DNA from 4 places in the Streptomyces sp. NBC_00554 genome. Region 1 is predicted to be linked to each of the others. Evidence: riboswitches for the same ligand, from Rfam matches in the RefSeq annotation. Region 1 holds a riboswitch; each other region holds the start of a gene.
The links. Region 1 has a riboswitch for cyclic di-AMP ahead of OG266_RS06325 (peptidoglycan DD-metalloendopeptidase family protein). Riboswitches for the same ligand answer to the same signal wherever they lie in the genome.

Region 1 (7,754 bases):
CGACTTCGGCATCTCGGAGGACCAGCAGCGCAAGCTCGCGCGGCGGGCCGCGGCCATGGGTGTCGAGCTGTTCGTGGTCGACGACGGCTGGTTCGGGGCGCGCACCAGCGACCGCGCGGGGCTCGGCGACTGGACGCCCAACCCGGACCGCTTCCCGGCCGGCCTGAAGCCGCTCGCCGAGGACGTACACGCGCTGGGTATGCGGTTCGGCATCTGGGTCGAGCCGGAAATGGTCAATCCGGACAGCGAGCTGTACCGCGCGCACCCCGACTGGGTGCAGTTCCAGCAGGGGCGAACCAGGACGGAGTACCGCAATCAGCTCGTACTGAATCTCGCGCGCCCGGACGTCCAGGAGTACCTGTGGGAGCAGCTCGACGGACTGCTCTCCAGCGCCCCCATCGACTACGTGAAGTGGGACTTCAATCGCTGTTTCACGGATGCGGGTTGGCCGGGCGAGCGCTATCCGCAGAAGCTGTGGGTGGCGCACGTGGAGGCCCTGTACGGCCTTCTGGACCGGCTGCGGGCCGCGCACCCCGGTGTCGCGTTCGAGTCCTGCTCGGGCGGTGGCGGCCGTATCGACCTGGGTGTCATGGCCCGTACGGACCAGGTGTGGACCTCCGACAACACCGACCCGCTCGACCGGCTCGCCATCCAGGACGGCTTCAGCCAGATCCACCCGGCCCGGATCATGGCCGCCTGGGTCACGGACAGCCCGAACACGCAGCTCAACGGGCGGGTCAGCTCGCTGCGCTTCCGGTTCGTGAGCGCGATGGCCGGGGTACTCGGCGTCGGCGGCGACCTGAGTGAGTGGAGTGAGCAGGAGCTCGCCGAAGCGCGGGACTGGGTGGAGCTGTACAAGGAGATCCGGCCCGTCGTGCAGCGCGGTGACCTCTACCGGCTGCGGCCCCCGGAGGGTGGGCTGAGCGCGGTGCAGTACGTCCATGGCGACGAGGTCGTCGTCCTCGCCTGGCTCCAGGCCCAGCGTCACGGTGAGCCGGTCGCGCGGCTCCGGCTACGCGGACTCGACCCGACACAAGCGTACGAGTGCCGCGAAACGGGCGAAATGCACAGAGGTGCGGTACTGCTGCATCACGGGGTGAGGGCGGGGCTGCGCGGGGATCTCGATGCGACGGTTATCCGCCTGCGTCGCATGTGACTGTTCTGTCCGAATTAGCTGCTTCATTACAACTGGCCCTGGAATAAGGTGCCGTGGGTCGACGTGCGTGAGCAGCGTCATATTCGTGACGATGTGTTGCGACACCTTTTTGTCAACCTGCCCGAATTCCCGGGCTATTTGAGAGGCCGGAAAGGTCATCAGTCCACAGAGGGTGACGGGAATTCCGGCATGGATCAAGGGGGTGACGTCCACAGAAAGCCCACATGGTTGTCGACGCGCTCTCATTTCGCTTACGTTCGCCATCAATCCGGACGGACGCCCAATCCTGCCGCCGCCCGGAATCCGCACTCACCCGTATGTGGCAGGAGCGGGGGACCCACAGGTAAGACGCCTGTTCCGGTCTCCGGAACGGCTAGGGGTATAGCCGCGCAGCCGCGTGGCCGGGCATCTCCAGCCCGCACCCGACAGCTCACCTCGCAGGCGCCGGAGAGGAATTCGTCATGCCCGCGAAGGGTAAGCACCGCCGTCCCAAGTCCCAGCGTTTCACGCGCTCGATCGCCGTTGCCGGAACGGGTGGCGCCGCGCTCGCGCTGCCACTGATGGGGGCCACCGGTGCCCATGCAGCGACTCCGACGGCCACGGTTTCCTCGACTCAGGAAAAGGCCGCAACGGCTCAGGAAAAGGCCGCCACCTCTGCTCCGGCCGCCGCCAAGAAGACCGCGACGAAGACCTACGCGGTAAAGGCGGGCGACTCTCTTTCGAAGATCGCCACCGACCAGAGTGTCAGCGGCGGCTGGAAGAAGCTGTACTCGGACAACCGCAAGGCTGTCGGCGAGGACCCGGCTCTCATCCATCCCGGCCTGAAGCTGACGATCGGCAAGAAGGCCGCGTCGAGCGGCACCACTGAGTCGTCCGCCAAGTCGAAGTCGTCCACCCAGTCGTCCAAGTCTTCCGAGTCGTCCACCAAGACGGCCGCCGAGACCACGACCCCGGCGACCGACACGGCGAGCAGCTCCGGCTACACCCTGCCGGTCGAGGGCGCCACCGTCGGCACCGCCTACAAGACCGCCGGCAGCATGTGGTCCAGCGGCTACCACACCGGCGTGGACTTCGTGGTCCCGACCGGCACCACCATCAAGTCCATCGCCGCGGGCACCGTCGTCTCGGCGGGCTGGGGCGGCGCGTACGGCAACCAGGTCGTCATCCAGCACGCCGACGGCCAGTACTCGCAGTACGCCCACATGTCCTCCCTCTCCGTCTCGGCGGGCCAGACCGTGACCGAGGGGCAGCAGATCGGCCTCTCCGGCGCGACCGGCAATGTCACCGGACCGCACCTGCACTTCGAGATCCGCACGACGCCGGACTATGGCTCGGACGTGGACCCGGTCGCGTACCTGCGCGCGCACGGTGTCACCGTCGGCTGACGCCTCTCCCTCACCTCCGAAGGCCGGACCCCACGATCCCCGGGGTCCGGCCTTCGGTGTTTCGTGGCCGACGGACCGCGTTCCTTCGGATTCATGAGCGGCACATTGCGGTCTTGTGGACAGCCCGGACGAGGTGTCGACAGACGTGCCGCGGTGGCCGCACAGTGATCTCCGTAAGCGCTTTCTAATCGCCTCGGAGGTCCGCTTTCCCGTGACGACCACTCGTAGAACCTTCGGAGCCCTGGCCGCCGGTGCCGCTCTCGCGGCGCTCGTCCCGGCCACCGCCGCGAGCGCCTCGCCGCGCTACCGCCGGGGCGAGCTCCTGGCCCACGACAGCTTCCGGCACGGACTCGGTCAATGGGCCGCCGAACTGGAGAACGGCGGCACGGTCATGGCCTCGCGCGGTGTCCTGGACATCGACGTGCCGGACGGCGCGACGGTCTGGTTCAGACGGAAGCTCGAAGGGCCGTACGTCATCGAGTACACCGCGACGCCGGTCTCCGCGGGCGGTGTCAACGACCGGGTGTCCGACCTGAACAACTTCTGGAACGCCGTCGACGTCCGCTCCCCGGAGGACCTCTTCGCCACGCCTCGGGGCGGCGCGCTCGCGGAGTACGACTACTTGAAGGCGTACTACGTCGGATACGGCGCCAACACGAACACGACGACGAGGCTGCGCCGTTACGTCGGCGAGGCCGGCGTGCGTCCACTGATCAGCGACTACACGGAGCCGCTGCTCACGGCGAACGAACCGAACCGGGTGCGGATCGTGTCGGACGGCTCCACCGTCCAGTGGTGTAACAACGGGCGGCTGGTCTTCGACTACAGCGACCCGGAGCCGTACACGAGTGGGCACTTCGCGTTCCGCACCACCTGGAGTCACTTCAGGATCACGGACTTCCAGGTGTGGCGGCTGTTCAACCGCCCCTGACAGGCCCTTATTCCGAGCTTGACCCAGACTTTATGAGTGGCTTATCTCACCACACGTCAACCCCTTCCTACGGTCGCGTAGCTCACACCCGAAGGTGAATCATGGGCCGATGTGGCAGACGATTCGAAGAGTGTCAACAGATCAGTGATCGGGTCGTACGTGGCGGTGGGGGACAGCTTCACCGAGGGCGTCGGCGACCCCGGGCCTGACGGGGCCTTTGTCGGCTGGGCCGACCGGTTCGCGGTACTTCTCGCGGACCGGCAGCCCGAAGGCGACTTCAACTACACCAATCTCGCCGTGCGCGGCAAACTGCTCGACCAGATCGTCGAGGACCAGCTCTCCAGGGCGAAGGAACTCGCGCCGGACCTGGTCTCCTTCTGCGCGGGCGGCAACGACATCATCCGGCCCGGCGTCGACCCCGACGAGGTCGCGGAGCGTTTCGAGCGCGCGGTCGCCGATCTCACCTCACATGTCGGCACCGTCATGGTGACGACCGGATTCGACACCCGTGGCGTGCCCGTGCTGAAGCACATGCGCGGCAAGATCGCCACGTACAACGGGCATATACGGGCCGTCGCCGACCGGTATGGCTGCCATGTCCTCGACCTGTGGTCCCTGAAGACGATTCAGGACCGCCGCGCCTGGGACGGCGACCGTCTGCACCTGTCACCCGAGGGCCACACCCGCGTCGCGCTCCGGGCCGGCCAGGTCCTCGGCCTCGAAGTGCCGGCCGACCCGGACCAGCCGTGGCCGCCCCTTCCGCCGCGCGGCACGCTCGAGGCCAGGCGCGACAACATCCACTGGGCGCGCGAGTACCTGGTCCCGTGGATCGGGCGGCGCCTGCGCGGCGAGTCCTCCGGGGATCATGTGGCGGCCAAGGGGACGCTCTCGCCGGACGAGATCAAGACGTGGATCGACGCGGTGGCCTGAACCGGGGCGCGATGCCGGGCTCGACGGCTGAGTGAGGGGTGGTTGGTGGTGCCGGGACCCGGCACCACCAACCACCCCTCGACGTTCCGGAGAGGCGCGTGCCTCAGCGCACCGCCGCCGTCAACGCCTCGCGGTCGAGGCCCAGTTCGCGTGCGAGCGCCTCGTCCACCCACTCGTGGGTCCGCGCTCGCGAAACGGCACCCGCGTACGAGGTCATCTGGACGGCGAGACCGTCGAGCAGCGCGGTGAGCCGCAGGGCCGTGCCGGTGGGGTCCGGGCAGCGGAACTCACCCGCGGCCACTCCCTCCGCGATTACCTCGATGATCGCGGCCTTCCACTGCTTGTCGAGGTAGCACGTGACCTCCCGCAGCGCGGGCTCGCGCAGTGCGGCCGCCCAGCCCTCGATCCACAGCCGCCAGCCCTTGGCCTGCCCGGTCGGCGCGTACCAGCGCACCGCGGCCCGCAGCCGTCGCAGCGCCGACGTACGACGGCCGAGCAGCTTGCGCAGATGGGCCAGATCGTCCTCGGCCGCGTATGTGAACGCCTCGGCGACCAGCTTCTCCTTGGTCGAGAAGTGGTACAGCACCAGCGCGTTGCTCACTCCGAGTGCCGAGGCAACATCGGCGATCCGTACCGCCGCCACGCCGCGCGCCTCGATCTGTTCGACGGCGGCGCGCAGCAACTCCTCACGCCGCTCCGCCACGTTCAAACGCACTCTCGCCACGCGGCAACCCTAATCCCTCGCCAGAGGTGGTGTTGGAGCCGGGTCTCCTTGGTTCGCGCTGGTCGTGCCGGTGGTCCCGCCGTCATCCGTACCAGCCGAACCGCTCCGCGATCACCGGCAGCCGGTCGGCGACGATGGCGTGCGCGGCGGCCCGCGGTGTGATCCCGTCGGCCTCCGCGCGGGCCAGCGTCCGGTCGATGAGGGCGCGCATGGAGTGCCGTGTGTACGCGAACGCCTCGTCCGCGTCCGCGCCGATGTCGCCGAACAGCGTCCACCACCACCAGGCGTTCGTCCCGGAGTTGACCACGACGTCCGGCAGCACGATGACCCCGCGCGCCGCGAGCAGTTCCTCCGCCTCCGCCAGAACCGGCATGTTGGCCGCCTCGACGACCCAGCGGGCGGTGATCCGGCGCTGGTTCACGGTGTCGATCGCGTACGAGACCGCCGCGGGCACCAGCACCTCCGCGTCGACGGACAGCCAGGCGTCGCCCGGCAGTTCACGGTCGGCCGGGCGCAGCGCCGAACGGTCGACCGTCCCGTACGCGTCCCGTGCCGCGAGCAGCGCGTCGACGTCGAGGCCCTCAGGGTTGGCGATCGTGCCCTTGATGTCGGCGACGGCCACCAGCGTGAGTCCCGCGCGCGTGAGGAAGCGTGCCGTGGCCCCTCCCATGGTGCCAAGTCCCTGCACGGCGAAGCGCGTTCCCGCGTACGGCGTCCCGGCGCGGTCCAGAGCCGCGAGCACCGACTCGGCGACACCGCAGCCGCCGACCAGCTCGTCGAGCCCGATCCCGTCCACCTCGACCGCGAAGGCGTCCGCGAGCCGCCGTCTGGCCGCCACCTCGTCGTCGAGCAGCGGGTACACGGCCTGGATGGACGAGACGAGCCCCGCCTCCTCGGCGGCCCTGTCGACCAGGTCCTGGGTGAGGCCGAGATCCTCGCCCGTGGTCCAGAAGCTCTCGATGTACGGGCGCATGGCGCGCAGGTAGCGCACCAGAAGGCCGTACGCCGCCGGGTCCTGGGGATCGCAGTCGATGCCGCCCTTGGCGCCGCCGAGCGGGATGTAGCGGCCCTCGGGGTTGTAGTGCAGGGCTTCTTTCATGGTCATGCCCCGGGCGAGCCCCGCGACCTCGTCCAGCGTGCAGCCCGCCCGCATCCGCAGCCCGCCGCTGGCGACGCCCCGTACGAGCCGGTCGACCACGAGGAATCCCTGGTGGCCGGTGACGTGGTCGGTCCAGGTGAGCAGCATCAGGGGGGCGGTCACGGGGTCTCCTCGGTACGGCGGTCAGGGGGCTGGAGGGCCGGCGCGAGGCCCACCGCCGTGGGGGTGTCGGAGTCCTCGGTACATGGTGTCTCCAAAGGCGGCCGGATGTACGGGGCCGGACGGTCACATTACGCGTACTGAACCGTCAGTCAGTAACCGGGCTCGCGTCGTGGAACCGAACACGCGTCCGCCCCGTGGACGGCGGAACGCGCGTCCCGTGGCCAGGAAGAAGAGCGGGCGCCGTGGGGTTGTGGAGATACAGGCCATGGGGTCACGGAAATTGTGCTGTGACAGGGCCGACCCGGCGCTGTCAGAGGCGGCGACCATAATGAAAGCCTGACTGACTCCACCTGGAGGTACTGTGACCGGTTTCCGTACCCTGAGCTCCGGGCTCCGCGCGCTGCGGCCCGCCGCCTTCGGCGCGGATCCGGCGGGTGAGCGCCTGGAGCGCATCCGCAGATCGCCGAACTTCGCGGACGGTGTCTTCAAGAACCCGGCGGGTACCCCTCGGCCGGACGGCGCGATGCGCGAGTTCGCGAAGACCTTCTTCCGCAAGGAGGAGCGGGTCCTGCGCGCCCCGGCGGGCACGGTGCCGGTGCACGCCACGACGCTCGCCGACCTGGGTAGGCCCGCGCCCACCGGGCTACGGCTCACGTGGATGGGGCACTCCAGCGTCCTCGCCGAGATCGACGGGCACCGCGTGCTGTTCGACCCGGTCTGGGGTGAGCGCTGTTCTCCGTTCGACTTCGCCGGACCCAAGCGGCTGCACCCGGTACCGCTGCCGCTGGCCGCGCTCGGCCCGGTCGACGTCGTCGTCATCTCGCACGATCACTACGACCATCTCGACCTGCCCACGATCAAGGCCCTGGCCGACTCGGACACGCTGTTCGCGGTGCCGCTCGGTGTCGGCGCCCACCTGGAGCGCTGGGGTGTGTCGGCGGACCGGCTGCGTGAGCTGGACTGGAACGAGTCGACGAAGGTCGGGGGAATCACCCTGACCGCCACGCCGGCCCGCCACTTCTGCGGCCGGGGCCTGCGCAACACCCAGCACACGCTCTGGGCGTCCTGGGTGGTGGCGGGCGATGAGCACCGGATCTACCACAGCGGCGACACCGGCTATTTCGAGGGCTTCAAGGACATCGGCGCCGAGCACGGCCCGTTCGACGCCACGATGATCCAGATCGGGGCGTACAGCGAGTTCTGGCCGGACATCCACATGACGCCCGAGGAGGGCATGCGCGCCCACCTGGGCCTTCAGGGCGGGCGGACCAGCGGCGTCATGCTGCCGATCCACTGGGCGACGTTCAACCTGGCGGCCCACCCGTGGGCGGAGCCCGGCGAGGGGTCGATCGCGGCCGCGGACGCGG
Region 2 (7,754 bases), 3.9 Mb from region 1:
GCTTACGCAGTCACTTGTAAGCGTCTTGTACGTCTCACCGCTCGCGCGGCCCGCGCCTCATGGTGTGGATGAACGCCGCCGCCACGGCAGATCTTCCCCGTAAGTCCCGGGAGTTTCCCCCTGGATCCCCCGCGCGATGCTCTCGCAGATCTCCTCCAGCTGCCCCACCTGCTCGGGGGTCAACCGGTCGAAGAGCGCCCGCCGTACCGTCTCCACATGCCCCGGCGCCGTCCGCTCCAGGACGGCCATGCCCTCGTCCGTGAGCACGGCGACATGCCCGCGCTTGTCGGTGGGGCAGCCCTCCCGGCGTACCGTGCCGTCGTTCTCCAGCCGGGTCACGGCGTACGTCAGCCGACTGCGGGTGATCTTCAGGACCTCGGCGAGGTCGGTCATCCGCAGCCGCCGGTCCGGCGCTTCCGAGAGCATGGCGAGGATGGAGTAGTAAAGGTGGGGCATTCCCGCCTGTGCCTGGAGCTGCCGGTCGATCGCGTCCTCCAGGAGCGAGGTCGCGGAGATGTACGAGCGCCAGGCGCGCTGTTCGGCGGGGGAGAGCCAGCGGGTCGTCATGCCCCCAGTGTAGGTATTGTTTAAAAGTTGAACCAACTTGAAGCAACTTGAATCAGCCTGATCGACTACTTGAACCACTGAGAGCCGAGAGCTCGGAGCTGGAGGGTGCGCCCCATGCCCCACCCCTACGTCCTGCTGTCCGCCGCCGTCTCCCTCGACGGCTTCCTCGACGACACCGGCCCCGAACGGCTGCTGCTCTCCGGCGCGGCCGACTTCGACCGGGTCGACGAGGTACGGGCGTCCAGCGACGCGATCCTGGTCGGCGCCGGCACGCTCCGCACGGACAACCCCCGGCTGCTGGTCAACTCGGCCGAGCGGCGCGCGGCCCGGGTCGCCGCGGGGCGCTCCGAGTACCCGTTGAAGGTCACGGTCAGCGGGTCCGGTGACCTCGATCCCGGTGCGCAGTTCTGGCACACCGGCGGCGAGAAGGTCGTCTATACGACGGACAAGGGCGCCGACCGGCTGCGCGGGCTGCGTGCGCTGGGGCTGGACGCCGACGTCGTCCCGGTCGGGACCGAGGTGGACTGGCGGGCCGTCCTTGCGCACCTTCATGACGTACGAGGTGTGCGGCGCCTCATGGTCGAGGGGGGCGGGCGGGTGCACACGCAGTTGATGCGGGAGGGGCTCGCGGACGAGTTGCAGCTTGCCGTCGCGCCGCTCTTCGTGGGGGAGGCGGACGCGCCTCGGCTCTTCGGGCCCGGCCCGTATCCCCTCGGGCGGATGCGGATGGTGGAGACGCGGGCCGTCGGGGACGTCGTGCTCATTCGGTACGTCCCCACCGCGCCCGGGGTCGGGGGGCTCGCCTCCGCCGCCGACCGGCACTGGCTGGGGGTCGCTTGTGAGCTGGCGGCGTTGTGTCCCGTGTCGGAGACCGCGTTCAGTGTGGGGGCGGTCGTGGTGGCGGCGGACGGGACCGAGCTGGCGCGCGGGTACTCCCGGGAGGGGGGTGATTCCGTGGTGCACGCGGAGGAGGCGGCGCTTGCCAAGGTCGATGCCGGTGATCCGCGGCTGGCGTCGGCCACGGTGTACAGCAGTCTTGAGCCGTGTGCTCGGCGGGCGTCGCGGCCCCTGCCGTGTGCGCGGCTCATTCTTGACGCCGGGGTGCGGCGGGTTGTCACCGCTTGGCGGGAGCCGGACACGTTCGTGGCGGGGGCCGACGGGAGCGGGGTTCTTGAGGGGGCGGGGGCTTACGTGGTTGTGCTTCCGGAGTACGAGGAGCGGGCGGTGGCGCCCAATCGGCATCTGGTGGGGTAGCGCGGGCGGGGTGCGTGGGGGCTGGTGTGGGGTGGGTTTTTCGCCCCCTCCGCCCCTGCCCGTCCCTTGTTCCTGGGGCTCCGCCCCAGACCCCGCTCCTCAAACGCCGGGGGGGCTGGATTTCGCCCCGGCCGGGGCGAAAAAGTCACCCCGCGCCCGTGCGGCCTAAGAGATCCTGCGGCCCCGTCACCCACGCGTCAGGCTGCAACTGAGCCGACTCGGAGGCAGGAGCAGCGATGGGTTCAGTGGGGCGGCGTGTGGTGGTGGTGCTGTTGGCGCCGTTGATGGTCGGGCTGGTGGCGTCGTGCGGGATGACGGGGCAGACGCGGACCGTGCGGGCGCGGCCCGAGGACGCGGCGTTCGAGCATCCCGGGGTGCTCGTCAGCAAGGACCAGCTGGCCGCCGTACGCGAGCACGTGGACGCGGGTAAGCAGCCGTGGCTGCAGGCGTTCCTGGACATGCGGGACAGCAAGTACGGGTCGTACAAGTACCGGGCTGAGCCGTACGCGACCGTCGAGTGCCCGCCGGGCAGCCGGGCCGGGCACGGGTGCGTCGAGGAGCGCGAGGACGCCATCGCGGCGTACACGCAGGCATTGCTGTGGAGCATCACGGGCAAGCAGGAGCACGCCGACAAGGCGGTTCAGATCATGGACGCCTGGTCGGGGAAGGTGAAGAAGCACACGGCGGGGAACGCCGGGCTGCAGACCGCGTGGGCCGGGTCCACCTGGGCGCGGGCCGGGGAGATCGTGCGGCACACGGGAGCCACCTGGCCGGCGGCGAGCGTCGCGCGGTTCCAGAGCATGCTGCGGACCGCCTACCTTCCCGAGGTCAGCAAAAAAGTCCCGGACTTCAACGGGAACTGGGATCTCGTCATGACCGATGCCGCGATCGGTATCGCCGTGTTCCTCGACGACCACAAGGCGTTCGGCGACGCCGTCGAGCGGTTCCGGCAGCGCGTGCCCGCGTACTTCTACCTGGCCAAGGACGGGAAGGTGCCGCTGACGCCCGTCGGCAGCACCGTCGACACCCCGCAGAAGCTGACCACGTACTGGTTCGGGCAGCGGCGGTACACGGACGGTGTCTCGCAGGAGACCTGCCGCAACTTCAAGCACGTCGGGTACTCGCTCGCCGCCACCGCACACATCGCCGAGACCGCCTGGCACCAGGGCATCGACCTCTACCGCGACGTCAAGGACCGGCTGAAGGCCGCGCTCGACTTCCACGCCAGGTACCAGATGGGGGAGACGGCGCCCGGGTGGCTGTGCGGTGGGCGGGTCGACCGGAACATGGGGCCCGACCTGGAGGTCGCGCTCAACCATCTGGAGGACCGGCTCGACGTCCACGTCCCGGCCGCCCACCGGTTGGCCGAGCAGACGAGGCCGTCCGGCACGGACGATCTGTTCGTCTCCTGGGAGACGCTCACGCACGCCGGGAATCCTGCCGACTGAGGGCCGACCGAGGGCCGACCGAGGGGTGACGGCAACGTTGGTAATGGGTGTCCCGCGAGTGGCGTATAGTTGGGTTTAACGACGCGGGGTGGAGCAGCTCGGTAGCTCGCTGGGCTCATAACCCAGAGGTCGCAGGTTCAAATCCTGTCCCCGCTACTGAAGGCCAAGGGCCGGAACTCGGATTCACGAGTTCCGGCCCTTGGTGTATTCCGGGGGACGTGTACGCATCCCCCGGAAGGTCCACAGGGGTCGCCCCCCGACCCCGCTCCGGGAAACCTGGACGGGTGGGGCAGCGAACAGGTACGCAGCGGGCGGGGGATCCGTACGACCCGCGCGACGGCTCGTACGACCCGGCATACGACCGGTCCGGTGGGCGGCTGCCCGGGGACCCCGTGCCCGATCCCGGGCTGGGTGACGGAGAGCCCGCCCGGTCGGCCGGAGCGAACCCGCGCAGGATCTCGTACACGCGCAGATTCGTCCGGGTGCTCCCCGTGCTGCTCATCGCCGCCGGCGCCCTGTACGAGTACCTCACGCCGAGGGATTTCACCGGCGGGCCCCTCTTCACTGCCGCCCCGCTGGTGGCGGCTCCCCTCTATTCGCTGCGCGGCACCGTGCTCACCGGCGTATCGGCCGTGGTGGCGGCGCTGGTGGTCCACACCCGGCTCGGCGTCGTCACGCAGGCCGAGGCGGTCACCGAGATGGCCACGGTGGCGACGGCCGCCGTGCTGGCCGCCCTCATCAACGTCCTCGTCCGGCGCGGCAACGCCCGCCTCGCCTCCGTCCGCGAGATCGCCGAGGCCGCTCAGCGCGCCGTACTGCCGGAGCCCGGCGAGCGGATCGGCGCGCTCGATGTCGCGGCGCGGTACGAGGCGGCGCAGGAGGACGCGTTCATCGGCGGGGACCTGTACGCGGTGCAGGAATCCCCGTACGGCGTACGGCTGGTCGTGGGTGACGTACGGGGCAAGGGGATGGGCGCCGTGGCGGCCGTCGCCGTCGTCATCGGGGCGTTCCGGGAGGCCGCCGAGCAGGAGGCGACGCTGGAGGCGGTCGCCGGGCGGCTCGAGCGGGCGCTGGAGCGCGAGGGCGCCCGGCGCGACGGCCTCGACGCCTTCGAGGGGTTCACGACGGCCGTCCTCGCGGAGATCCCGCGCGGCGAGGAGGTCGTACGGATCGTCAACCGCGGCCATCCGCCGCCGCTGCTCCTGCACGCGGACGGCACGCTCGTCACACTCGACGCCGGGGAGCCCGCACTGCCGCTAGGGCTGGGCGAGTTGGGCAGCCTGCCCGACCGTGCGCAGGAGGCGGAGTTCCCGAAGGGGGCCACGCTGCTCCTGCACACCGACGGGCTGTCCGAGGCCCGCGACGAGCGCGGGCGCTTCTACGATCCCGCGGCGTTCCTCACCGGACGGACCTTCCCCGCGCCCGGCGCACTGCTCACCGCGCTCGCCGACGAGGTCCGCCGGCACTCGGGCGGCGGGACGACGGACGACATGGCGCTGCTCGCCGTACGGCGTCCGTGAGAGGTTCTGGCCCCGAAAGGTTCCGGCCTCGAGGGGTTCTGGCCCCCGTTGTCACCGGGGTGATCGAGTGACGCCCCTCCGCATAACAACTGACATACCGTCAAGAGTGTTGTGACTGATGAGGTGTGGTCAACTCGCCCGTTTTACGCCGGTGATGACCCGAAAGTCCTGGCCAGAAGCGTTAATGATCAGTCCGAACGGCTTGGAATCCGGTGCCCGCGTCTATTAACGTTCGATAACGCAGCGCGGTCGTCCCAGCCGTCACGAGAGACGGCTCCGTGCGCATGCGCCTAATCCCGCAAGGGAGCCGGGGAACCACCAACTTGGGGTGAATCGAGCGTCTTTCGCAGGTGGGAACACCAGCGGTTGACGCGCGTAGGAGACCTTCCTGCTCCGAACCCGTCAGCTAACCCGGTAGGCGAGAAGGAAGGAAAGGAGCACGCCCACGTGGCGTCCAACCCGCCTGCCCAGGCAACCTCGTATCCGCCGAGCGAAACGCACACCTTCGTTTACGGCAAAGAAGACGAGGGCCCCCGGGAGGAGTGGAATCCCACCGAGGACTCCCTCCGTCCCATCCGCGGCCGGCACCGTGTCGGCAAGCAGCGCGGAGGCGGCGGACTCGCGCGCAGCTCCACCGTTCTGGGCGTCGGCGTCATAGCCGCGGTCGGCGCGGGCGGCATGGCCACCGCGGCGCCCAACAAGCCGCCGGTCTCGATCTCGCTGCCCGACCTGCCGTCCGTGAGCACGATCCTCTCGGACGACACCTCCGACGACGAGGCAGAGGGCTCCACCACTCCGCTCAGCAGCGCCGGTCTGACCACTGCCGAGACCGAGCAGGGCACCGCGGACGCCGGCGAGGTCCTGCGCGCCCGCATCATGCAGCAGGCCGAGGTCCAGAAGGACCAGGCCGACACCGCGGCCCAGCAGGCCGCCCAGGCCGCCGCGGTGAAGAAGGCCGCCGACGACGCCGCCGCCGTGAAGAAGGCGGCCGATGCCAAGGAAGCCGCCGCGAAGAAGAAGGCGGCGGAGGAGGCAGCGGCCAAGGCAGAGGCCGAGCGCCTCGCCGAGCTCGCCAAGAGCTACACGCTGCCGACCTCCTCGTACACCATCACCTCGACCTTCGGTCAGGCCGGCTCGCTGTGGTCCTCCGGCTACCACACCGGTCTGGACTTCGCCGCGCCCACGGGCACGCTGATCAAGGCGATCCACAGCGGCACGATCACCTCGGCAGGCTGGGACGGGTCGTACGGCTACAAGACGGTGCTCACGCTCGACGACGGCACCGAGCTGTGGTTCGCCCACCAGTCCTCGATCAGCGTCAGCGTGGGGCAGAAGGTCGCCACCGGTGACGTCATCGGGCGCGTGGGTGCGACGGGCAATGTCACCGGGGCGCATCTGCACCTCGAGGTCCACCCCGGCGGCGCCGACACCGGGATCGACCCGATGGCCTGGCTGCAGAGCAAGGGCATCAATCCCTGATACGTACGTTTCCTGATCCCCGGCGGTTCTGACGACACACCCCCCGACGTCAGGGCTGCCGGTCAGGTATGTGCGGAATACAGCCATCCGCTGGTGGCGTTGAGATCGAGCATGACTTCTCTTCGCAAGCTTGGCTCGTCCGGCCTCGAGGTCTTCCCGCTCGCCCTCGGCGGCAACGTCTTCGGCTGGACCGCAGACGAGACCCGGTCCTTCGCCGTCCTCGACGCGTACGCCGCCGCGGGCGGCAACTTCCTCGACACGGCCGACTCGTACTCGGCGTGGATCGACGGCAACAAGGGCGGCGAGTCCGAGACCATCATCGGCAAGTGGGTCAAGGCGCGCGGCAACCGGGCCGACGTCGTGATCGCCACCAAGGTCAGCCAGCACCCCGAGTACCCGGGGCTGTCCGGCGCCAACATCAAGGCCGCGGCCGACGCGTCCCTGCACCGCCTGGGCACCGACTACATCGACCTCTACTTCACGCACTTCGACAAGCCCGAGGTGCCGGTCGAGGAGATCATCGGCGCGCTCGACGAGCTGGTGAAGGCGGGCAAGGTGCGCCACATCGCGGCCTCCAACATCTCGCCCGAGCGGCTCCAGGAGTCCCTCGACTTCTCCGACCGCGAGGGCCTCGCCCGCTACGTCGCCCTCCAGCCGCACTACAACCTCGTCTCGCGCGACACCTACGAGGGCCCGCTGCGCGACATCGCCTCCCGCTCGGGCCTCGCTGCCGTCCCGTACTTCGCCCTCGCGTCCGGCTTCCTCACCGGCAAGTACCGGCCGGGTACGACGGTCGACTCCCCGCGTGCGGCGGGCGCGGGCAAGCACCTGGAGACCGAGCGGGGCCTTCGCGTGCTGGCCGCCCTCGACGAGGCCGCCCAGGCCCACGACGTCCCGGTCGCCACGGTCGCCCTGGCCTGGCTCGCCGCCCAGCCGACGGTCGCGGCACCGATCGCCTCGGCACGGGTGGTCGAGCAGCTTCCGGCCCTTGTGGGGGTGGCGGACCTCGTCCTCACGGACGCGGAGCTGGGCAGGCTGACTGAGGCGTCGGCTTAACCGTCGCCCGCGAGGGATCGATCGAGGGTTCTACGAGCGATACGGGTTGTACGCGGGGTACGGCGCCGCGGTCCCGTACGGCCCCGGGTGGGGCTGGCCGTACGTGGGCGGGTAGCCGTACGTCGGCCAGGGCGGGGGCACCGGAACCACCGGAACCGGAGCCGTCGCCCTGGCCGCGTACGCCAGGGCCGGGCGCGCGGCATCCCGGCGGAGCCACAGCTCGTGGAGCAACTTCCGTTCCCGTACGAGGAAGTCGGCGCCCGCGCGGCCGTCGCGAGCCCGGTGCCGCAGGAAGGCGAGCGAGGTCGCGTACGCCTCGTACTCGGCGACGGAGCGGGCGGCGGGCCTGCCTCCCAGGTGGCGGGCGGCGTACTGGCGGGCGAGCCGGCGCGCGTGCATCGAGCCGAGCACGTACGGCTCGGACGCGGAC
Region 3 (7,754 bases), 1.1 Mb from region 1:
CGCGGAGGTTCGTGAGGACGCTGCGGCCCACGCCACCGGGCGTGCGGCCGGCGCCGATGACGGCGACCGAGCCGGGGGCGAGCAGCCGGTGCACGGACCGGGCCTCGGCGCGCTGCTCCCGCGCGCGCTGCACGGCGAGCGACTTGTCGGTGGGTTCGAGGTCGAACTCCAGGCGTACGACGCCGTCCTCGAAGTGCCGCTTCTGCTGGTACCCGGCGTCCGTGAACACCTTGATCATCTTATTGTTGGCCGGCAGTACCTCGGCGGCGAACCGGCGGATGTCCCGCTCGCGGGCCACGGCCGCGATGTGTTCGAGGAGGGCGGAGGCGACGCCGCGCCCCTGGTGGGCGTCCTGGACGAGGAAGGCGACCTCGGCCTCGTCGGCGGGCGCGGAGGCGGGCAGGCCGTCGGCGTTGATGCGGTCGTAGCGTACGGTGGCGATGAACTCGCCGCCCACCGTGGCCGCGAGTCCCACCCGGTCCACAAAGTCGTGGTGCGTGAAGCGGTGGACGTCCTTCGCGGACAGGCGCGGATACGGCGCGAAGAAGCGGTAGTACTTCGACTCGTCGGAGACCTGCTGGTAGAAGCTGACCAGACGCTCGGCGTCATCGACGGTGATGGGCCTGACGCGTGCCGTGCCGCCGTCGCGCAGCACCACGTCCGCCTCCCAGTGGGAGGGGTACTCGTGCCGGTCCGACGAGTTCTGCATGCGCCCACAGTACGGCTCGCGTACGACAACGGCGCGAGGCAGTCTTGGGGGACCGAAGTCGGATCCAGGCCGGGATCCGACGACGGGGTTCGGGACGGCCCCAGACGGCAACAGACGGTTTGTCACCGAATGGGCCCGCTCCGGACACGCTTCACGATATGGGACACTGGTCTAGACAACCTGAGACATCTGAAGGGCAGCATCACATGGCTGAGCGCCGCGTCAACGTCGGCTGGGCCGAGGGCCTCCACGCCCGCCCCGCCTCCATCTTCGTCCGGGCGGCCACGGCCTCCGGCGTCCCCGTGACGATCGCCAAGGCTGACGGCAACCCCGTCAACGCGGCCTCCATGCTCGCGGTCCTCGGCCTGGGTGCCCAGGGCGGCGAGGAGATCGTCCTCGCGTCCGAGGCCGAGGGCGCGGACGTCGCCCTCGACCGTCTGGCGAAGCTGGTCGCCGAGGGGCTCGAGGAGCTTCCCGAGACCGTCTGAGACACCTCTTTGCGCCTTAACCGGCGCCGCTCTCGCGGTGGTGGTTGCGCGCCGTTGGGGTTTCTCAATTGATGGTTGGGGTGTTCGACGCTCCAAAAAATGCCACGCAGGGCCCGTCCGAATTATCGGGCGGGCCCTTCGCAATTCCATTGTGCGGGCAGCATAAATAATCTCCCGCGAATTACTCCTCTTTGTATACGGCGCTCTTGTTAATGCCGCAGGCCCGTCATGTTTACGGGATGTTGCGAAGTCCTCACACGGTCCGGGCGATCTCCCGCGCCGGGAAAGCGAAGCCGGTGCGCGGCCGTCGCGCGTTCGGTGTGCAGGGCCGTGATCGCCCGGGCCCGCTCACTGTCGCCGCGCGCCACGGCGTCCACGATCCCGCCGTGCTCGGCCCAGGATTCCGCGGGGTTGGCCGGTGCCTCGACCGCGTACATCCAGGCGATCTTGTGCCGCAGCTGGGCGAGCGTGGAGGTCAGCGCGGTGCTTCCGGAGGCCTGCGCGAGGGTCTCGTGGAACCAGCCGCCCAGCGAGCGCAGATCCTCGCTGTTGCCCCTCCTGGCCCGCTCCTGACCCAGCCTGACCAGGCCTCGGAGCACCTTGAGGTGGGCTTCGGTGCGGCGCTGTGCGGCCCGCGCGGCGCCCAGCGGCTCAAGGAGCATGCGCATCTCGAGCAGGTCCCCGGCCTCCTGCTCGGTCGGCTCCGCGACACACGCGCCCGCGTGCCGCCGGGTGACGACGAAGCCCTCGGCTTCCAGCGTGCGCAGGGCCTCACGCACGGGGACGCGCGAGACGCCGTAGCGGCGCGCGAGCAGTTCCTCGGTGAGCCGGCTGCCGCGCTCGTAGACACCCGCGACGATGTCGTCGCGGATCGCTGTGCATACCGAGTGCGCAGGAACACGCATACCGGACCTCCGCTTTAATCCCCGTGAAACGCCGTCGATTGACGCTTGTTCAGTGACTCTATTGCAGAGACTCGGAATTTCCGATGGCGGACCGGAATCCATGGATATTTTTTGGACAGGAAGCGGTTCGAAACCACAAGGCCCCGGCTCGTGCGAGCCGGGGCCTTGTACAGGTACGTAAGCGAGTGATCAGTCGTTCATGCCGGGCGGCGTCAGACGTTCACACCGTGCGAGCGGAGGTACGCGACGGGGTCGATGTCCGAGCCGTACTCGGCGGTCGTCCGGGCCTCGAAGTGGAGGTGCGGCCCGGTGGTGTTGCCGGTGGACCCGGAGAGGCCTATCTGCCGGCCCGGGGTGACCGTCTGGCCCACGGAGACGCCGATGGACGACAGGTGGCCGTACTGCGTGTACGTGCCGTCGTTCATCTTGATGACGATGTTGTTGCCGTAGGCGCCGCCCCAGCCGGCCTCGACGACGGTGCCGGAGCCGACCGCGTGGACCGAGGTGCCGGACGCGGCATGGAAGTCGATGCCGGTGTGGCTGCCGGAGGACCAGAGGCTGCCGCCGGTCTTGTAGCCGGTGGAGACGTACGAGCCGGTGACCGGTGAGACGAAGGTGTTGAGGCGCTTGCGCTCGGCCTCGCGGGCGGCGCGCTCCTTGGCCTCGCGCTCCTCCTTGGCCTTCTCCTCGGCCTTCTTCTTCGCGGCCGCGTCGGCCTTCTTCTTCGCGGCTGCCTCGTCGGCGGCGTGCTGCTGGGCCGCGGCCTGCGCGTCGATCTGGTCGGCGATCGAGTCACCGATCTCGATGGCCTGGGTCAGACCGGTCTGCTCGACCGAGTTGTCCGCGGCGAGCGCCGGGGAGGCCAGGGAGCCGAGGACGCCGGTGGTGGTGAGCGCCGCGACGCCGATGGCGTTCTTGGTCGTGCGCTGCACGCGGCTCGGGCGACGGTGCTTGCCTGTGCCACAGGTGAACGCCATGTAGGGGCTGATCCTTTCCTTCCTTCTCGCCTACCGGGTTAGCTGACGGGTTCGGAGCAGGAAGGTCTCCTACGGACCACCTCCGGAGAGGGCGTCCGATTCACCCCAGGGACTACGTGTGGGTCCCCGGCTCCCCTGGCTCACGCCGTACGGGGACTAAGCGATGGCTGTCCGGTGCCGCGGGCGCGGCGCACTGCCTGACGAACAGCCGGACCGACGCTAAACGGGACATCTTTCAATCGACAAACGGATCACGGCTTTTGTAGCGCATGCCACAGGGCAGACAGGCAACCTCTCTATCAATACGGACAAATGGGGGCCCAGGAGACTCCGTGGTCTCCTGGGCCCCCATGGGAGCGTGCTGTTCCGCTCTGTCCTACTCGGCCCTACTCCGCCGGAACGACGCTCACTTCACCGATTCCGAGCGCCTTGACGGGCTCCTCGATCGTCGCGGCGTCGCCCACCAGGACGGTCACCAGGCGGTCCACCGGGAAGGCGCTCACGGCGGCCGCGGTGGCCTCCACGGTGCCGGTGGCGGCGAGCTGCTGATACAGCGTCGCCTGGTAGTCGTCGGGCAGGTGCTGCTCGACCTGGTCGGCCAGCGTGCCCGCGACGGCCGCCGCCGTCTCGAACTTGAGGGGCGCCACACCCACCAGGTTCTGTACGGCGATGTCGCGCTCGGCGTCCGTCAGGCCCTCCGCGGCGAGGGTGCGCAGCACCTTCCAGAGGTCGTCGAGTGCCGGGCCGGTGTTCGGGGTGTCCACGGAGCCGCTGATGGCGAGCATCGCGATACCGGTGCCGTCCGGGGCCGAGCGCAGCACCTGGCCGAACGCCCGCACACCGTAGGTGTAACCCTTCTCCTCGCGCAGGACGCGGTCCAGACGCGAGGTGAGGGTGCCGCCGAGGCAGTACGTGCCGAGCACCTGGGCGGGCCAGACGCGGTCGTGCCGGTCGGCGCCGACACGGCCGATGAGCAGCTGCGTCTGGACGGCGCCGGGGCGGTCCACGATGACGACACGGCCGGTGTCGTCGGCGGTCACCGGCGGCACGGGGCGCGGCTCGGCGGACGAGCCGGTCCAGGCGCCGAGCGTGTCGGCGAGCAGCGCGTCGACGTCGACCCCGGTGAGGTCGCCGACGATCACGGTGGTGGCCGTGGCGGGGCGTACGTGCTTCTCGTAGAAGGCGCGTACGGCTCCCGAGTCGATCGCCTCGACCGTCTCCTCGGTGCCCTGGCGCGGACGGGACATGCGCGAGGTGGCCGGGAACAGCTCCTTGGAGAGCTCCTTCGCGGCGCGGCGTGCCGGGTTGGCGGTCTCGTGCGGGATCTCGTCCAGCCGGTTGCGCACCAGCCGCTCGACCTCGCTGTCCGCGAACGCCGGTGCCCTCAGGGCGTCGGCGAGCAGATCGAGCGCCTTCGGGAGGCGCGAGACGGGGACTTCGAGCGACAGGCGTACGCCGGGGTGGTCGGCGTACGAGTCGAGCGTGGCCCCGCAGCGCTCCAGCTCGGCCGCGAACTCCTCGGCGGAGAGCTTGTCGGTGCCCTCGGAGAAGGCCCTCGCCATGATCGTGGCGATGCCGTCGAGGCCCGCGGGCTCGGCCTCCAGCGGCGCGGCGAGCAGCACCTCCACGGCGACGACCTGCTGGCCGGGGCGGTGGCAGCGCAGCACGGTCAGGCCGTTGCCGAGGGTGCCACGGTCGGGTGCGGGGAACGCCCACGGCCTGGCCTCGCCGGCCTGCGGCTGGGGGTGGAACTCCATGGTGGCGAGCTCGGTCACTTCGCCGCCTCCTCGTCGGTGTCTTCGGCGTCTTCAGTGGCGATCGGTTCGTAGACGAGAACCGCGCGGTTGTCGGGGCGCAGGCGGGACTTGGCGACCTCCTGGACCTCCTCGGCGGTGATGTCGAGGACGCGCTGTACGGCGGTCAGGGCGAGCTGCGGGTCGCCGAACAGGACGGCGTACCGGCACAGTTCGTCGGCGCGGCCCGCGACCGTACCGAGCCTGTCCAGCCACTCGCGCTCCAACTGGGCCTGGGCGCGCTCCATCTCCTCGGCCGTGGGGCCCTCCTCGGCGAACCGGGCGAGCTCCTCGTCCACGGCGGCCTCGATGACGGGGACCTCGACATCGCCGGAGGTCTTCACGTCAAGCCATCCCAGGGAGGGCGCTCCGGCGAGCCGCAGCAGGCCGAACCCGGCCGCGACGGCGGTGCGGTCGCGGCGTACGAGCCGGTTGTAGAGCCGGGAGGACTCGCCGCCACCGAGGACGGTCAGCGCCAGGTCGGCGGCGTCACCCGCGCGCGTGCCGTCCTCCGGGAGCCGGTAGGCGGCCATCAGCGCGCGCGAGGGGACCTCTTCCTCGACGACCTCGCGCAGCTCCTCGCCCATGGTGTCGGGCAGGGCGCCGTCGCGCGGGGCGGGCTTGCCGTCGTGCCCGGCGATGGAGCCGAAGTACTTCTCGATCCAGGCGAGCGTCTGCTCGGGGTCGATGTCCCCGACGACCGAGAGCACCGCGTTGTTGGGCGCGTAGTACGTGCGGAAGAACGCGCGGGCGTCCTCCAGGGTGGCCGCGTCCAGGTCTGCCATCGACCCGATCGGGGTGTGGTGGTACGGGTGGCCCTCCGGGTACGCAAGGGCGGTCAGCTTCTCGAACGCGGTCCCGTAGGGCACGTTGTCGTAGCGCTGCCGCCGCTCGTTCTTGACGACGTCCCGCTGGTTCTCCATGGACTCATCGTCGAGCGCGGCGAGCAGCGAGCCCATGCGGTCCGCCTCCAGCCAGAGGGCGAGCTCCAGCTGGTGGGTGGGCATGGTCTCGAAGTAGTTGGTGCGCTCGAAGCTGGTGGTGCCGTTCAGCGAACCACCGGCTCCCTGCACCAGCTCGAAGTGGCCGTTGCCCTTCACCTGTCCCGAGCCCTGGAACATCAGGTGCTCGAAGAGGTGGGCAAGTCCTGTACGCCCCTTGACCTCGTGGCGCGAGCCGACGTCGTACCAGAGGCACACCGCGGCGACCGGGGTCAGGTGGTCCTCGGAGAGCACCACGCGCAGGCCGTTGGCCAGGCGGTGCTCGGTCGCTGTCAGCCCGCCGGAGCCTGCCTCAGCTGTGGCCGTGTGACCCATGGGCATGTACGTCCCTTCGATCGCGGAAAACTACGGATTTCCTGTCGGTCCTGCCACTGTATGCAAGCGCGCGGACAGCTGGCGAAGTTCCCGCGCCTCCTACGCCCAGAGCGAGAATCGCGAACGGCGAACGACCCTGCGACGGACCCTCGAAAGCCCTCAACGGACGGGTCGTGGTCCGCGTTGTCAGTGGGGCGGTCCACAATGGTGCGCGTCAGAACCCGTTCATGCCCCGGCAGAGACTGTGAAGGAGTCGCAGCAGCGATGGCCCGCCGTAGCACGAAGACCCCGCCGCCCGACGACTTCGAGGAGCGCATCCTCGACATCGACGTCGTCGACGAGATGCAGGGCTCCTTCCTCGAGTACGCGTACTCGGTCATCTACTCCCGAGCCCTGCCGGACGCCCGCGACGGCCTCAAGCCGGTGCACCGCCGCATCGTCTACCAGATGAACGAGATGGGCCTGCGCCCCGACCGCGGCTATGTGAAGTGCGCCCGCGTCATCGGCGAGGTCATGGGTAAGCTCCACCCGCACGGCGACTCGTCGATCTACGACGCGCTGGTGCGCCTGGCCCAGCCCTTCTCGATGCGCCTGCCGCTGGTCGACGGCCACGGCAACTTCGGCTCGCTCGGCAACGACGACCCGCCGGCCGCCATGCGTTACACCGAGTGCCGGATGGCCGACGCCACGTCGCTCATGACCGAGTCCATCGAAGAGGACACGGTCGACTTCGCGCCGAACTACGACGGCCAGGAGCAGGAACCGGGCGTCCTCCCGGCGGCGTACCCGAACCTGCTGGTCAACGGCGCGTCGGGCATCGCCGTTGGCATGGCCACAAACATGCCGCCGCACAACCTCGGCGAGGTCATCGCGGCCGCCCGCCACCTGATCCGCTACCCGGGCGCCGACCTGGACACGCTGATGAAGCACGTCCCCGGCCCCGACCTGCCCACCGGCGGCCGGATCATCGGCCTCTCCGGGATCAGGGACGCGTACGAGAGCGGCCGCGGCACCTTCAAGATCCGCGCCACGGTGTCGGTGGAGGACGTGACGGCCCGGCGCAAGGGCCTCGTCGTCACCGAACTGCCCTTCACCGTCGGCCCGGAGAAGGTGATCGCCAAGATCAAGGACCTGGTCGGCGCCAAGAAGCTGCAGGGCATCGCCGACGTGAAGGACCTCACGGACCGCACGCACGGCCTGCGCCTGGTCATCGAGATCAAGAACGGCTTCGTGCCCGAGGCGGTCCTGGAGCAGCTCTACAAACTGACGCCGATGGAGGAGTCCTTCGGCATCAACAACGTGGCGCTGGTGGACGGCCAGCCCCTCACCCTCGGCCTCAAGGAGCTCCTCGAGGTCTACCTCGACCACCGCTTCGAGGTCGTACGCCGCCGCAGCGAGTTCCGCCGCACCAAGAAGCGCGACCGGCTGCACCTGGTCGAGGGCCTCCTCGTCGCCCTGATCGACATCGACGAGGTCATCCGCCTCATCCGCTCCAGCGACAACTCGGCGCAGGCCAAGGAGCGCCTGATCGAGCGCTTCTCGCTCAGCGACATCCAGACGCAGTAC
Region 4 (7,754 bases), 7.5 Mb from region 1:
CGGGTTCTCCGAAGCTCCGACAGCGAACACCATCACCCCCCTGGAAATAGCGAACGCCCTCAACGAACTGACCGCGTCCCGCGGTTGGCCCGCCATAACGTTCTACGGCACACCCGCCCCGGCCCCCCTCACCTGACCCTCGCCGTACACCGAATCCCCGTGGAGCACCTAGCTCCACGGGGATTTTCGCTGTCAGCGAGCACCCTCCGAAGGCATACGTACGTCCTGTACATTTTTTACAGAAGCGATGCCGAGGAGGCGTAAGCCATGAACCGCCCGTCCGCCCGCCATGTCCTGCCCGAGTTCACCGAACGCTCCAGCGCGGGCCACCGGACCCTGGACCCGTATTCGAAGCTGCTCGACGAGCGGATCGTGTTCCTCGGGACGCCGGTCGACGACACGTCGGCGAACGACGTGATGGCTCAGTTCATGCACCTGGAGTACCTGGCGCCGGACCGGGACATCTCGCTGTACATCAACTCCCCCGGCGGCTCACTCAGCGCGATGACCGCCGTCTACGACACGATGCAGTTCGTCACCTGCGAGGTGGAGACCGTCTGTCTCGGCCAGGCCGCTTCGGCCGCCGCCGTGCTCCTTGCGGGCGGTACGCCGGGCAAGCGGTTCGCGCTGCCGGGTGCCCGCGTGCTGATCCACCAGCCGTCGTTTCCCGAGCCGATCCACGGGCAGGCTTCTGATCTGGCCATCCAGGCCGAGGAGTTGACGCGTACTCGGAGGATGCTGGAGGAGATGCTCGTGCGGCACACAGGCCAGAGTCCGGAGCGGGTCGCCGCGGACATCGAGCGGGACAAGATCCTCGACGCGCCGGCGGCACTGGCGTACGGACTGATCGACGGCATCATCCCGAGCCGCAAGGCTTCCCGCCCCACACCCGGCGCGAGGTGAGCGGCCGATGCTCCCACCCGAACTGCCCCCGCTGCCCGCACTGACGCGCGCGGAAGCCGAGTTGATCGACCGTTACCTGGACGTGGTCGACCTGCTCGGCCGCATCAACCCGGCCCGCCCCGGGGACACCTACCGAGGCCTGAGGGCCGCTCAGGCGCTGGTCGCCAAGGCGACGGCGCTGCGGGACGCCCTCGCGCTGATGCATCAGCGGGGCGAGAGCGAGGTGCACGCCCCGACCCTGGCGCAGGCCCTGCGTGTCCTCGACGGCGAGCGGCGGGCGGCCCGCGTCACCCTGCCGCCTGGTTCCGACAGTTGACGCACCCCTACCCGGGCCACCGCACGCACCGACCCGTCGGAGCGTCCGGCCCGGGTTTCAAACGGACCAGATGGTGTACCCCCGGATGGCGTAGACACCCGTCCTTCCAAGAGCGCGCAGAAGTTGCGCAACGCGCGTAGCGCGGATGCGTACTTGAAGCCCTCCGTCGCTGGTACGGGCGTCGTCGGCCTACTGGACACTCGCTCGAACGGCGGGGTGTCCACCCGAACGGGTGAGTGGTGAGTAACCCCACAAACCGCCGATTCCGCTCGGATTTTCCGACATCAATGCGTGAAGATCCCTTCCGACGACAAGCCCCCGCCACACCGGCGGGGCGGTCCGGGTCGGACGCCGAGTCCTGCCGCCTCCCGGATGACCGGTCGACAGATGTGCATCGGCAGGAGTGGAGGACCCAGCACGACGGGCCGCCGGAGAGATCCGGGCGGTCCTTGGGGTGAAGCCGCAGCACGCGGCCGGGCTACTTCGCCAGCCCGAATCCGACAGGTCATCCTTCACAGGCGGCTGACGAAGGGTTGCGCATGACTGCGCTCAATCGTGTCCCGTCGCTGTGGACGAGGGCCGGTACGGCCTCGGCTCTCACCATCGCCGCCGTGGGCGGCAGCCTCGTGGTCCCAGGCGTCGCATCCGACGCCGAAGCGGCCACCCTGGCGACGAAGGCACTTCAGGTCGCGGCTTCCAAGAAGGGCTCCCCGTACAAGTACGGCGCCGCTGGGCCGCGCCGCTTCGACTGCTCCGGGCTCACGCTCTACTCGTACAAGAAGGCAGGCAAGAAGCTGCCTCGTACGGCCGCGGCGCAGTACAACAAGACCAACCATGTCTCCGCCTCCAAACGCAAGGCCGGAGACCTCGTGTTCTTCCACTCGGGCCGGAGCGTGTACCACGTCGGCATCTACGCCGGGAAGGGAAAGATCTGGCACTCCCCGAAGACCGGGGAGGTAGTGAAGCTCCAGAAGATCTGGACGAAGAGCGTCTGGTACGGACGGGTCAGCTGACCCGTCCGTGGGGGCGACGGCACGCGCCGTCGCCCCCACGGGACGTGCGGCAGGGCGTGAAACACGGTCGAACCGGTTACTCGTCCACCATGGTGGAACAACGTCCCCGCACGGAACGCGACGAGAAACCTCTTGAGCGCGCCGACCGCAATTTCGCCGAGCTCCTCCAGGAGCTGCGGGTCACCCAGACCGGCGTGCAGATCCTCTTCGCCTTTCTCCTGACCCTGGCCTTCACCCAGCGCTTCCCTTCGCTGGACACGGCACAGCGCGCCACGTACGTCACCACCCTCCTGCTCGCGTTCCTGGCCGCCGCCCTGTTCACGGCGCCGGCCGCCCTGCACCGGTCGCTGTTCCAGCAGAACGTCAAACCCGCCATCGTGCGGGTCTCCTCCTGGCTGACCCACGTCGGCCTATACGTGTTGATGCTGGCGTTCACCGGAGCGGTGCTCCTCGTCGTGGACGTGACGCTGGGGCGCGGCGCCGGGATCGCCGCGGGCGCGGGCACTCTGGCCGTCTGCCTGGCGCTGTGGACCGTTCTGCCCCGGCTGGTGGGGCGCTACATCACGTCCACACAGGGTCGAGGAGAGGAATCGGACCCAGCAGCGTGAGTTCGCTGCGCGGCGCCTTCGGACGCGCCGCCGCGCAGCACAACTGGACCGGGTTTCAGGGCTCTTGCGGACCCCCTGCCGTCACCGGCTCGACCGGTGCCGTCCAGGGCAGTTCGATGGAGATGGTCTTGCCGCCTTCGCGAGTGGGCCGGACGGTGAGTCTGCCGCCGCACTCGGCGGTCAGCCAGCGGATGATCACCATGCCGCGTCCGTTGTCCTGCTGGACGGCCGCGGGCAGTCGTTTGGGAAAGCGTGGGTGGCTGTCGGTGACGCCGAGGCGCAGGTGTTCGTCCCGCTCGAGGCGGACGTCCACTCTGAAGGTGGGCGACTGCCCGAAAGTGTGCTGGACGGCGTTGGTGGCTAGTTCGGACACGATCAGGCGTACGGTGTCGGCGACTTCGGAGTCACCCGGCAGGCCCCATTCGGCCAGCACTTCGGCGACGAATTTCCGGGCCGCGGAGACCGAGGCTGGATCGCTCGGCAGAGTGACGGATGCTTCCTGATGGTCTGCCATGGCGCGGTCGTCCCTTTCCCACGGGACCGGGGTCCGACACGGAGCGGATGGTTCGAGTACGGTCCCGGACTGGTGCTTCGCGCCAGACTGCCATTACCTGGCCGGTCACGGGTGCGATCCACCGAGATATGCATATATCTGTCGCTCGAAGCGGTGAACTCTGCGACGGAGGACCGTATTTGGGCGGCTCGGAAGGAGTAAGGAGTACGGCCATGCAGTACGGTCCCGCAGTACGCCGCCGCAAGCTCGGTGCAGAACTGCGTGCTCTGCGCGTAGGTGCGGGTCTCACGAGCGGGGAGGCGGCCCGTCTTCTCGGCTGGCACCAGTCGAAGGTGAGCCGGATCGAGACCGGCACGAGTGGGGTCAAGCCCTCGGACGTGGAGCGGCTCCTGGACGCGTACGCCGTCGAGGAACCCGAGTTACGGGACCTCCTGGTGGTGCTGGCGGGTGCGGAGGGCAACGGGCGGCACCACTGGTGGCACGCCTACCGCGGTGTGCTGCCACCGACGTACCGCGACTTCATCAGTCTGGAGTCGCAGGCCAGCGGAATGCGCACGCTGGAGACGTCCGTGGTGCCGGGGTTGCTGCAGACACCCGAGTACGCCCGTGCGGTGACTCGGGCCGCCGTGGGGGGACTTGAGGACAGCAAGCTCGACGCGCTCGTCGAGGTGCGCCTGGCCCGGCAGGACGTGCTGCGTTCGAATCCACCACTGGAACTGAGCGCGGTCCTGGACGAGGCGGTGCTGCGACGGGACGTGGGCGGCCCGGAGGTCATGGCACGCCAGCTGCACCGCCTGCGGACGGCCGCCACCCTGCCTCAAGTGCGGCTTCAGGTCCTGCCGTTCACCGCCGGGGCTCACATCGGAGTGACCGGGCCTTTCGTTATCTTCTCATTTCCGAGCACATCTGATCTGGATGTGGTTGTTCTCGACCACTTGACGAGTAGCCTCTATCTCGAACGGAAAGAAGACCTTCAGGCCTACAGCGAGGCCTTCAACGCCCTTCAGATCCAAGCCCTTTCGCCCGAGGACTCATTGGATTACATCGCCGGGATAGGTGACGGCGCGTAAGGAGGCACCATGTCTGCACTGCCTCGGTACGTACCTTCCAGTACTTCGCTGCACGACGCGCGCTGGCTGCGCAGCAGCCGGAGTACGGGAATGAACAATTGCGTCGAGACGGCCCGGCCGGGTCCAGGACCCTGGTCCGGACTCGTGGCCGTCCGCGATTCCAAGAACACCGCAGGCCCCGCCCTGCTGTTCGCCCCTGCCACCTGGGAGGGATTTATCGCCGGACTGAGCTGAGCGTCATCGGACTGGACTGAGCATCACCGGGTTGCGCTGATCACCCGCACCGCGTGCTCGATCTGCGCGTCGGTGAGGTCCGCGCGAGCGGTCAGCCTCAGCCGGGAGATGCCGTCGGGCACGGACGGGGGGCGGAAGCAGCCGACGGCGAGTCCCGCCTCGCGGCAGTCGGCGGCCCACCGCACGGCCCGTTCGGGGGACGGCGCGCGCACGGAGACGACGGCGGCGTCCGGTCGTACCGCTTCCAGGCCCTCGGCCGTCAGGCGGCTGTGCAGCGCCGTGGCCACCGCGCGGGCCCGTGCGGCACGCTCCGGTTCGCGGCGCAGCAGCCGCAGCGCCGCGAGGGCCGCGCCCGCCGCCGCAGGCGCGAGACCGGTGTCGAAGATGAACGTGCGCGCCGCGTTGACCAGGTGGTCGATGACCGGAGCGGGACCGAGGACGGCACCGCCCTGGCTGCCCAGCGACTTGGACAGCGTGACCGTGACGACGACGTCCGGGGCGCCCGCGAGTCCCGCAGCGTGCGGAGCGCCCCGGCCGCCGTCGCCGAGGACACCGAGCCCATGGGCGTCGTCGACGACGATCCCGGCGCCGAACTCCCGGCAGGCTGTGGCGAGGCCGGCCAGCGGCGCCGCGTCCCCGTCCACCGAGAACACCGTGTCGGAGACGGCGACGGCGGGCCCCCGGTGGGTGCTGAGCGCCTTGCGTACGGCGTCGGGGTCGGCGTGCGCCACCACCTGTGTGTTGCCCCGGGCCAGCCGGCAGCCGTCGATCAGCGAGGCGTGGTTGCCCGCGTCCGAGACGACGAGGGAGCCGTGCGGCGCGAGCGCGGTGACGGCGGCGAGGTTGGCCGCGTACCCGGAGGAGAAGACGAGCGCGGACTCGAAGCCGCAGAAGCCTGCCAGCTCGCGTTCGAGTTCGCCGTGCAGTTCGGTGGTGCCGGTGACGAGCCGGGAACCGGTGGCTCCGCCGCCCCACGTTCTCGCGGCTGCCGCGGCGGCCTCGGTGATCTCCGGATGGCGGGCGAGACCGAGGTAGTCGTTGCTCGCGAGATCGAGGAGCGGGGAGTCGGCGGGGCGCGGGCGCAGGGTGCGTACGAGTCCGGCCCGGCGGCGCGCCTGCGCCTGCTCGTCGATCCAGCCGAACGCCATGGGTCCTCCAGACCGTAGTTACTAGTGTGGGGCGGGCGGTGCTTGGGCGCACTGGTTTCCGCGGCCGGCGCAAGCACTGGTTTTTGTAGGCAGTGCACAGACCCTAGCGGGCGGCCCAGCCACCCAGGATGTGGCAATACCCACACGTCGAACCGTCTCTCTTGTACAAACTCTCCTTGGCCGCAAGCGGTCGTATACGCCAGGATCGGACCTCATGGACCTGCTGAACACGCTGGTGGACAAGGGGCTTCGGCGCGAGTTGCCGACCCGTGAAGAAGCTCTGGCCGTGCTGGCCACCTCCGACGACGATGTGGTCGACGTGGTGGCCGCGGCCGGAAAGGTGCGACGGCACTGGTTCGGCCGACGGGTGAAACTCAACTATCTCGTCAATCTCAAGTCGGGCCTGTGTCCCGAGGACTGCTCGTACTGCTCGCAGCGGCTGGGGTCGAAGGCCGGGATCCTCAAGTACACCTGGCTCAAGCCTGAGGAGGCTTCCAAGGCAGCGGCGGCGGGCCTGGCCGGGGGCGCCAAGCGGGTCTGCCTGGTGGCCAGCGGACGTGGTCCGACGGACCGTGACGTGGACCGGGTCTCCGACACCATCAAGGCGATCAAGGACGGTAACGAGAACGTCGAGGTGTGCGCCTGCCTCGGCCTGCTCAACGACGGCCAGGCGGAGCGGCTGCGCGAGGCGGGCGCGGACGCGTACAACCACAACCTGAACACGTCCGAGGGGACGTACGGGGACATCACGACCACGCACACGTACGCCGACCGGGTGGACACCGTCCAGAAGGCGCACGCGGCCGGCCTGTCCGCCTGCTCAGGTCTGATCGCCGGCATGGGCGAGAGCGACGAGGACCTGATCGACGTCGTCTTCGCGCTCCGCGCACTCGACCCCGACTCCGTTCCGGTGAACTTCCTGATCCCCTTCGAGGGCACCCCGCTCGCCAAGGAGTGGAATCTGACGCCTCAGCGGTGTCTGCGGATCCTCGCGATGGTCCGGTTCGTCTGCCCGGACGCCGAGGTCCGCATCGCGGGCGGCCGCGAGGTCCATCTCCGCACGATGCAGCCCCTCGCCCTGCACCTCGCCAACTCGATCTTCCTCGGCGACTACCTCACCAGCGAGGGCCAGGCAGGCAAGGCCGACCTGGACATGATCGCGGACGCGGGGTTCGAGGTGGAGGGCGCGGGCGAGGTGACGCTCCCGGAGCACCGGGTGCCGGAGGGCGGGGGCTGCGGCTCGCACGAGGGCGGCGGCGGGTGCGGTTCCGCTTCCACTCCCGTTGCCGCTTCAGGTTCGGCTTCCGTGGAAACGCCTGTTGAGGCTCGTACGGACCTGGTGGCCGTACGCCGCCGGGGTGCCGGAACGGATCTCGCGCCCAATGCCTGACCTGCCCGTGCCCGGGTCCATGCGCGAGCTGCTCGATCTCGACCAGCGGCATGTGTGGCATCCGTACGGGCCTATGCCCGGTCGGCAGGAACCGCTCGTCGTGGAGTCGGCGAGCGGGGTGCGGCTGCGGATGGCGGACGGTTCGGGCGAGCTGGTCGACGGCATGTCGTCCTGGTGGTCGGCCATTCACGGCTACAACCACCCGGTGCTCAACGACGCGGTGCGCGGCCAGCTGGAACGCATGAGCCATGTCATGTTCGGCGGGCTCACCCACGAGCCCGCCGTACGGCTGGCGAAGCGTCTTGTCGACATCTCACCCGAGGGTCTTGAGCACGTCTTCCTCGCCGACTCCGGTTCGGTCTCGGTCGAGGTCGCCGTCAAGATGTGCCTCCAGCACTGGCGCTCGCTCGGCCGCCCCGCCAAGCAGCGCCTGCTGACCTGGCGCGGCGGGTACCACGGGGACACCTGGCAGCCGATGTCGGTGTGCGACCCCGAGGGCGGGATGCACGAGCTGTGGCAGGGCGTGCTGCCGCGGCAGATCTTCGCGGACGCACCGCC

Region 2: another riboswitch for cyclic di-AMP. It lies ahead of OG266_RS23380 (M23 family metallopeptidase); the one in region 1 lies ahead of OG266_RS06325 (peptidoglycan DD-metalloendopeptidase family protein).
Region 3: another riboswitch for cyclic di-AMP. It lies ahead of OG266_RS11030 (M23 family metallopeptidase); the one in region 1 lies ahead of OG266_RS06325 (peptidoglycan DD-metalloendopeptidase family protein).
Region 4: another riboswitch for cyclic di-AMP. It lies ahead of OG266_RS39660 (C40 family peptidase); the one in region 1 lies ahead of OG266_RS06325 (peptidoglycan DD-metalloendopeptidase family protein).

Annotation. Positions count from the first base shown of each region.
Region 1 is NZ_CP107799.1:1,389,847-1,397,600, reverse strand. It holds gene OG266_RS06330 (alpha-galactosidase) at 1-1,156, shown strand, start outside; cyclic di-AMP (ydaO/yuaA leader) riboswitch at 1,457-1,613, shown strand; gene OG266_RS06325 (peptidoglycan DD-metalloendopeptidase family protein) at 1,618-2,541, shown strand; gene OG266_RS06320 (DUF6250 domain-containing protein) at 2,753-3,472, shown strand; gene OG266_RS06315 (SGNH/GDSL hydrolase family protein) at 3,617-4,402, shown strand; gene OG266_RS06310 (TetR/AcrR family transcriptional regulator) at 4,506-5,126, opposite strand; gene OG266_RS06305 (Glu/Leu/Phe/Val dehydrogenase dimerization domain-containing protein) at 5,209-6,387, opposite strand; gene OG266_RS06300 (MBL fold metallo-hydrolase) at 6,749-7,754, shown strand, end outside.
Region 2 is NZ_CP107799.1:5,312,531-5,320,284, forward strand. It holds gene OG266_RS23355 (MarR family winged helix-turn-helix transcriptional regulator) at 58-567, opposite strand; gene OG266_RS23360 (dihydrofolate reductase family protein) at 682-1,821, shown strand; gene OG266_RS23365 (alginate lyase family protein) at 2,058-3,269, shown strand; tRNA gene OG266_RS23370 (tRNA-Met) at 3,352-3,425, shown strand; gene OG266_RS23375 (PP2C family protein-serine/threonine phosphatase) at 3,554-4,789, shown strand; cyclic di-AMP (ydaO/yuaA leader) riboswitch at 5,067-5,225, shown strand; gene OG266_RS23380 (M23 family metallopeptidase) at 5,237-6,268, shown strand; gene OG266_RS23385 (aldo/keto reductase) at 6,380-7,324, shown strand; gene OG266_RS23390 (PrsW family intramembrane metalloprotease) at 7,355-7,754, opposite strand, start outside.
Region 3 is NZ_CP107799.1:2,530,073-2,537,826, forward strand. It holds gene OG266_RS11015 (GNAT family N-acetyltransferase) at 1-709, opposite strand, end outside; gene OG266_RS11020 (HPr family phosphocarrier protein) at 916-1,197, shown strand; gene OG266_RS11025 (GntR family transcriptional regulator) at 1,407-2,102, opposite strand; gene OG266_RS11030 (M23 family metallopeptidase) at 2,315-3,079, opposite strand; cyclic di-AMP (ydaO/yuaA leader) riboswitch at 3,092-3,252, opposite strand; gene OG266_RS11035 (M16 family metallopeptidase) at 3,466-4,854, opposite strand; gene OG266_RS11040 (M16 family metallopeptidase) at 4,851-6,194, opposite strand; gene OG266_RS11045 (DNA topoisomerase (ATP-hydrolyzing) subunit A) at 6,453-7,754, shown strand, end outside.
Region 4 is NZ_CP107799.1:8,932,822-8,940,575, reverse strand. It holds gene OG266_RS39675 (twin-arginine translocation signal domain-containing protein) at 1-136, shown strand, start outside; gene OG266_RS39670 (ATP-dependent Clp protease proteolytic subunit) at 268-903, shown strand; gene OG266_RS39665 (hypothetical protein) at 911-1,219, shown strand; cyclic di-AMP (ydaO/yuaA leader) riboswitch at 1,569-1,755, shown strand; gene OG266_RS39660 (C40 family peptidase) at 1,759-2,232, shown strand; gene OG266_RS39655 (DUF6328 family protein) at 2,322-2,840, shown strand; gene OG266_RS39650 (ATP-binding protein) at 2,896-3,354, opposite strand; gene OG266_RS39645 (helix-turn-helix domain-containing protein) at 3,567-4,424, shown strand; gene OG266_RS39640 (DUF397 domain-containing protein) at 4,434-4,658, shown strand; gene OG266_RS39635 (8-amino-7-oxononanoate synthase) at 4,682-5,806, opposite strand; gene bioB (biotin synthase BioB) at 6,021-7,196, shown strand; gene OG266_RS39625 (adenosylmethionine--8-amino-7-oxononanoate transaminase) at 7,189-7,754, shown strand, end outside.